Sphaerotilus microaerophilus: one gene and its partner. The protein of the gene in region 1 interacts with the protein of each later gene in a pairwise test. Links are inferred from orthologs where the notes say so. Each region holds a gene or a part of one and is shown on either strand. Other genes may lie near its edges. The genes, in order: NGK70_RS10745 and NGK70_RS12720.

What was found.
Region 2: the proteins of NGK70_RS10745 (region 1) and NGK70_RS12720 interact in binary tests that used the Escherichia coli proteins (3 or more experiments, as listed by UniProt). The link is inferred for Sphaerotilus microaerophilus from one-to-one orthologs.

What each region holds. Positions count from the first base shown.
Region 1 is NZ_AP025730.1:2,478,536-2,482,231, reverse strand. Bases 182-3,567 are described here. They hold NGK70_RS10745 (2-oxoglutarate dehydrogenase E1 component), read right to left. Parts: upstream 3,238-3,567; coding sequence 382-3,237; downstream 182-381. Other genes in these bases: NGK70_RS10740 (TIGR03790 family protein), read right to left, coding at 3,502-3,567; odhB (2-oxoglutarate dehydrogenase complex dihydrolipoyllysine-residue succinyltransferase), read right to left, coding at 182-245. Outside these bases: more of odhB, read right to left, coding at 1-181; more of NGK70_RS10740, read right to left, coding at 3,568-3,696. UniProt on the Escherichia coli protein: E1 component of the 2-oxoglutarate dehydrogenase (OGDH) complex which catalyzes the decarboxylation of 2-oxoglutarate, the first step in the conversion of 2-oxoglutarate to succinyl-CoA and CO(2).
Region 2 is NZ_AP025730.1:2,926,073-2,929,316, forward strand. Bases 112-3,045 are described here. They hold NGK70_RS12720 (ABC-F family ATP-binding cassette domain-containing protein), read right to left. Parts: upstream 2,591-3,045; coding sequence 632-2,590; downstream 112-631. Other genes in these bases: NGK70_RS12715 (radical SAM protein), read right to left, coding at 112-576; mltB (lytic murein transglycosylase B), read right to left, coding at 2,679-3,045. Also shown: more of NGK70_RS12715, read right to left, coding at 1-111; more of mltB, read right to left, coding at 3,046-3,244. UniProt on the Escherichia coli protein: Genetic data indicate it may be involved in ribosome assembly or function.

The DNA of each region.
Region 1 (3,696 bases):
TTGCCTTCGGTGTCGATGCGGGCGATCACCTGGTCGCTGACCACGGTGCCGCCGTCAGCGACGACGTGCTCGGCCATCACGCCGGCAGCCGGCGCGGGCACTTCGAGGACAACCTTGTCGGTCTCGATCTCGATCAGGATCTCGTCCATCGCCACGGCTTCGCCGGGCTTCTTCTTCCACTGCAGCAGGGTCGCTTCGGCGACCGATTCGGACAGCTGGGGGACCTTGACTTCTACGATAGCCATGTTGCTTCTCTTGTCTGTTCAGTGCGTCGGTTGGTCGACGCGCCGCGCGTAGCGGCCGCCCACGGGTTCATCCTGGACAAGCCGCACGAGAGCCGGGCCGACGGCGCGCAGCGAGCGCCGGCCCAACCTGGGCGCATCACTTGCTCAGGACAAATCCCTTGAGCTTGCCGTAGGCCTGGTCCAGCAGCGCCTTCTGCTGCTCCTGGTGCAGGTGCGCGTAACCCACCGCCGGCGAGGCCGACGACGGACGGCCGGCGTAACCGAGCTTCTGGCCTTCGACCATGTTCTCGTGGATGTAGTGCTGCACGAAGAACCAGGAACCCTGGTTCTGCGGCTCGTCCTGGCACCACACGATCTCGGTCGCGTTGGGGTACTTCTTCAGCTCGGCGGCGAAGGCCTTGTGCGGGAAGGGATAGAGCTGCTCGACGCGAATCACGGCCACGTCGTTGGACTTCTTCTCCTCGCGCTTCTTGACCAGGTCGTAGTAGACCTTGCCCGAGCAGGCGATCACGCGCTTGACCTTGGCGGCGTCGATCTCCGCCTTCTGCTCGCCGATCACGGTGCGGAACTCGCCCTTGGTGAAGTCGGTCACCGGAGAGGTCGCGTCCTTGTTGCGCAGCAGGGACTTGGGCGTGAAGATCACCAGCGGCTTGCGCAGCGGGCGCACCATCTGGCGGCGCAGCACATGGAAGATCTGGCTGGCCGAGGTCGGCTGCACAATCTGCATGTTGGTGTCGGCGGCCAGCTGCATGAAGCGCTCCAGGCGGGCCGAGCTGTGCTCGGGGCCCTGGCCTTCGTAGCCGTGCGGCAGCATCAGCGTCAGGCCGTTGACGCGGCCCCACTTCACTTCACCCGAAGCGATGAACTGGTCGATCACGACCTGCGCGCCGTTGGCGAAGTCACCGAACTGGGCTTCCCAGATGGTCAGCGTGTTCGGCTCGGCCGAGGCGTAGCCGTACTCGAAGCCCAGCACCGCCTCTTCGGACAGGATGGAGTCGATGACGGTGAACTGCGCCTGGCCGTCGGCCACGTGCTGCAGCGGGATGTAGGTGCCCTCGTCCCACTTCTCGCGCTTCTGGTCATGGATGACCGCATGGCGGTGCGTGAAGGTGCCGCGGCCGCAGTCCTCGCCGGACAGGCGCACCGGGTAACCGGCCGCCACCAGCGAGGCGAAGGCCATGTGCTCGCCCATGCCCCAATCGACGTTGATCTCGCCACGGCCCATCGCAGCGCGATCGTCGTAGACCTTCTTGACCAGCGGGTGCGGATTGACGCTGGCGGGGATCGTGGTCATGTGCTCGGCCAGGCGCTTCCACTCGGTGAGCGGGATTGCGGTGTCGGCGGAGTCGGTCCACTTCTTGCCGAGGAAGGGCTGCCAGTCGACCGCGAACTTGCTCTTGAAGTTGCTCAGCACCGGGTCGACGGTGTGGCGGCCGGCGTCCATGGCGGCACGGAAGGCCTTGACCATGTCGTCACCCAGCGTCTCGCCCATGCCCTGGGCGGACAGCCGGTCGGCGTAGAGCCTGCGCGTGCCAGGGTGCGCGCCGATCTTCTTGTACATCAGCGGCTGGGTCAGCGCGGGGGTGTCCTGCTCGTTGTGGCCCAGCTTGCGGAAGCAGATGATGTCGACCACGACATCCTTCTGGAAGGTCAGGCGGAATTCCAGCGCCAGCTGGGTGGCCAGCACGACGGCCTCCGGGTCGTCGCCGTTCACGTGCAGCACCGGCGACTCGATCATCTTGACGATGTCGGTGCAGTACAGCGTGGAGCGCAGGTCGCGCGGGTCGGAGGTGGTGAAGCCGATCTGGTTGTTGATGATCAGGTGCACCGTGCCGCCGGTGGAGTACCCGCGGGTCTCCGACAGCATCAGCGTTTCCTGGTTCACGCCCTGGCCGCCGAAGGCCGAGTCGCCGTGCACCAGCACCGGCAGCACCTGCAGGCCCTTGGTGTCGCCACGGCGGTCCATGCGCGCACGCACCGAGCCTTCGACCACCGGGTTGACGATTTCCAGGTGCGAGGGGTTGAACGCCAGGCTCAGGTGGACCGGGCCGCCCGCAGTGGCGATGTCGGAGCTGAAGCCCTGGTGGTACTTCACGTCACCGGCAGGCAGGTCTTCCGGCGCGGTGTGGTCGAACTCGGCAAACAGGTCCGCGGGCATCTTGCCCAGGGTGTTGACCAGCACGTTCAGGCGGCCACGGTGGGCCATGCCGATGACGATTTCCTGCACGCCCTTCTCGCCGGCGCGCTGGACCAGCTCGTCCATCGCGGCGATGAAGCTCTCGCCGCCTTCGAGCGAGAAGCGCTTCTGGCCGACGTACTTGGTATGCAGGAAGCGTTCCAGGCCCTCGGCAGCCGTCAGGCGGTCGAGGATGTGCTTCTTCTGTTCGGCGTTGAAGCTCGGCTTGGAGCGGATGCTTTCGAGTTTCTGCTGCCACCAGCGCTTTTGCGTCTGGTCGGTGATGTGCATGAACTCGGCGCCGATCGTGCTGCAGTAGGTCTCCCGCAGCGCCTGCACGATCTCGCGCAGGGTCATGTTCTCGGCCTTGGTGAAGTAGGTGTTCGCCGCCGAGAAGGTGATGTCCATGTCCGACTCGGACAGGTCGTAGAACGCCGGTTCGAGTTCGGGGATCTTGGGACGTTCGGTGCGCTTGAGCGGATCGAGGTCGGCCCAGCGCTGACCGACGTTGCGGTAGGCCGCGATCAGGGACTGAACGTGGACCTGCTTGCGTGCGACCGCCAGATCGGCCGAACTGGCCTTGTTGGCAAAGGCGTTGGCCTTGGCACGCTGCGCAAAGGACTCGATGACCGGCGCGTGCGCGACGTCGCGGGAATCGCTCCCATCGACGGCGGGAACGTTCTGCAGCGCATCGAAGTAGTCGCGCCAGTTGTCGGGCACGGAGCCCGGGTTGTCGAGGTACGCCTCGTACATCTCTTCGACATAAGGCGCATTGCCGCCGAAGAGGTGCGAGTTCGACCTGTGTTGCTGCATCATCTTTCGCTCACCTTGCGTCCCGGTATCCAGGACTCCGATGGGTTGAACAACCTTCCGCGACACGGCTGGACCGGCTAGCGGATTGCGACCCGGCTTGACTGTTGCCAGAGAAGGGGACGGGAAGGACCTACAGAATCAAGACCATGAATTTAGCATTGCCAGGCTTTCACAGGCCTGTCACCGGTCTTTGGCGCGCCGCAAAGGCGACCTGGGAGAAACCCGCAGCAGCGCCAGCCTCGGCGGCGGAAATCCCGCCAAGGAGCCTCAGCGCTGGGCAAACGGGGCGGCCAGCGGCTCGCCGATGAAGACCCCCTGCTGCGGCCACTTCACGCTCTTCCAGTAGGCCTCCAGCACCGTGCTGCCCTGCAGGTAGTGCAGCAGCGCGAGCTGGGGGTGGGGAAACTTCTGCGTGTGGTTGCAGGGCTCGCTGACGCTGCCATAGCTGGCGGTGGCGCCTGC
Region 2 (3,244 bases), 450 kb from region 1 along the record:
GGCATGCTGGTAGGCGTCGGCGGTGGTGCCGAGCTGGATCGGCTTCACCTGGTAGCGGGGCTGGCGCAGCTCGTCGCGCAACTGCTCGGCGGCGTTCACCTTGGCGTACACGCGGGTGGAGACTGATGGGCAGCCCTGGCAGCCGAGCGTACAGCCCCGGTAGGGATTGACCGCCAAGCTGCCGCGCAGGCCCTCCCAGTCGTTGATCCTCAGCAGGCTCTGGCAGGGCTCGCCGATGACCTCGAAGGTCGGTTCGGGCGGTGACAGGGCATCCGCTGTGCTCGCCGGTGTCGCCGAGCGGGTGGGCCACGCTCGCTCGCGGACGACGGGGACCCGCGGGGGCTGGCGCTGTGGCGGCGGTGGCGAGGGCCATGCCGGCGTGCCTGGCAATGCGGGCAGGGTGGGCGGCCGCTGGAGCCGCTGCGGCGCTTCCGAGGTCGGTGTGCGCAGTCGGCCCGGACGCCTGCGCTGCGGGCCGGTGGTGACCACGAGGTCGTCGAACAGGGCGAGGCTGCCAGCCAGCAGGGCCGTGTCGCCGGGAGCCGCCGCGAGTGGCATGGTCGAGGCATGGGACATGCCTCGAAGTGTGCCACAAAGACTGTATGCAAATACAGTCTTTTGAGACCGGCGCTCAGGCCTGACTGAGCTGCTCCAACGCCTCGCCGAGCTCCAGCCAGCGCAGCTCCAGTTGCTCGACCTCGTCTTCCAGCTGCTTCAGCCGCCGCCCCTGGTCGGCCCGCTCGGCGGGTGGCACGTCGGGCAGGCCGAGGCCCTCCAGCAGGCGGGCCTGTTCGGCCTGGGCTGCGGTGAGCCGTTGCTCGATCTGCGCCTGTTCCTTCTTGAGCGGCCGGGCTTGCGCCTCCACCTTCTGGCGCGCCGCCGCCTGGGCCTTGCGCTCCTCCCGGCGGTTGGCTGCGCTGGGCTCGGTGCCCGGTGCGCTGGCGGTGCCGGCCGGCGCGCTGGCCGCCTCCCGTGCCGCACGGGCGGTCTCACGGCTCTGTTCGAGCAGCCACTTCTGGTAGTCGTCCAGGTCGCCGTCGAAGGGCTCGACGCGGCCCTTGGCGACCAGCCAGAACTCGTCGCAGACCTCGCGCAGCAGGGCGCGGTCGTGGCTGACGAGCATCACGCTGCCTTCGTACTCGTTGAGCGCCATCGACAGCGCCTCGCGGGTGGCGAGGTCGAGGTGGTTGGTCGGCTCGTCGAGCAGCAGCAGGTTGGGGCGCTGCCAGACCAGCATGGCCAGCACCAACCGCGCCTTTTCGCCGCCGGAGAGGCTGCCTACCGCCTGGCCGACCATCTCGCCGGTGAAGCGGAAGCGCCCGAGGAAGTCGCGCAGTTCCTGCTCGCGCGCCTGCGGCGACACCTCCTTGGCCAGGCGGATCATGTGCGCCAGTGGCCCCTCATCGGGGCGCAGCACGTCCATCTCCTGCTGGGCGAAGTAGCCTATCGCCAGGCCCTTGCCCTCCTGGATGCGCCCGCCCAGGGCCGGCTGCATGCGCGCCAGGGTCTTGACCAGGGTGGACTTGCCCTGGCCGTTGGCACCCAGGACGCCGATGCGCTGGCCGGGCAGCACGGACTTGGAGATGTCATTGACGATGACGGTCTCGCTGCCATCGTCCGCCCGGTACCCGACTGCTACATCGCTGAGCACCAGCATCGGGTTGGGCAGGCTGGCGGGCTCGCGGAACTCGAACTCGAAGTCCGCGCTGGTCAGCACCGGTGCGAGCTTCTCCATGCGCGCCAGTGCCTTGACGCGACTCTGCGCCTGCTTGGCCTTGGTGGCCTTGGCCTTGAAGCGGTCGATGAAGCGCTGCAGCTGGGCGATCTTTTCCTGCTGGCGGCCGAAGGCGGCCTGCTGCTGCGTCATGCGCTCGGCGCGCATGCTCTCGAAGGTGGTGTAGTTGCCGCCGTAGCGGGTCAGTCCGGCGTCTTCCAGGTGCAGCGTGACGCGGGTGATCGCATCCAGGAACTCGCGGTCGTGGCTGATGACGAGCATCGTGCCCTCGTAGCGCTGCAGCCAGGCTTCGAGCCAGACCAGGGCGTCCAGATCCAGGTGGTTGGTGGGCTCGTCGAGCAGCAGCAGGTCGCTGGGGCACATCAGTGCGCGGGCGAGTTGCAGGCGCATGCGCCAGCCGCCGGAGAAGCTGTTCACCGGCGCATCCAGCTTGGCAACCGGGAAACCCAGGCCGAGCAGCAGCGCCTGCGCGCGCGCCTTGGCGTCGAAGCCGCCGGCCTCGGCCAGCGTGCTGTGCGCCTCGGCGATTGCATGGCCGTCGCCACCGGCTTCGGCCGCCGCGACCGCCGCACGGGCGGCCACCAGGGGCGTGTCGCCGTCGAGCACGAAGTCGGTGGCGCCCTGGTCGGTCTCGGGCATCGACTGGGCCACTTCGGCCAGCCGCCAGCGCGGCGGCATCTCGACGTCGCCGCCATCGGCGTGCAGCCGGCCGGTCAACAGGGCGAAGAGGGAGGACTTGCCGGCACCATTGCGGCCGACCAGGCTCGCCTTCTCGCCGGGTTGGAGGGTGACGCTGGCGCCGTCGAGCACCAGCTTGCTGCCGCGGCGCAGGGAGAGATTCTTGAGTTGGAGCATGTCTGAGGGGCGCCCCCTGACGGGACGCAGGCGCGCAGTGTAGAGACTGCGCGGGCCGCCCCGGCGGCCACGGCACTGGACCAGCGGTTCAACGGGCCGCGGAGGTGCTGCCCGCGGGGGCCGGCGCGGCCGTTGCGGTCGTCGGTACCGTCGATGGCGTGGGCGCTGGGCTGGGCGCCTCCAGCAGGCGTTGGGCGGCGATGGCCCGGCCCAGCTCGATCACCGCCATCGCGTAGTAGGCCGACCAGTTGTAGCGGGTCACGACCCAGAAGTTCTCGGTGCCGGCCACGTAGCTGGGCGCGGCCGTGCCGTTGTGCAGCTGCACCAGGGCCAACCGGCCGTCGCCCGCGGGGGCACGCTCCAGCACGGCGCCCAGGGCCTGCATCTGCGAGGCGCTGAAGGTCGGACGGATGTCCGGGGCCAGCAGCGTGGCCAGTGCCGTGCCGTCGGCCGGCGGTTTCACGCTCAGATGGGTCACGAGGCCGGCCTGCCAGCCGTGCGCAGCCAGGAAGTGCGCGACGCTGCCAATGCTGTCCACGGCGCTGCGCTGCAGGGCCACCTCGCCGTCGCCGTCGAAGTCCACCCCGTAGCGCGTCCAGGAACTGGGCATGAACTGGCCCCAGCCGATCGCGCCGGCATAGCTGCCGCGCAGCG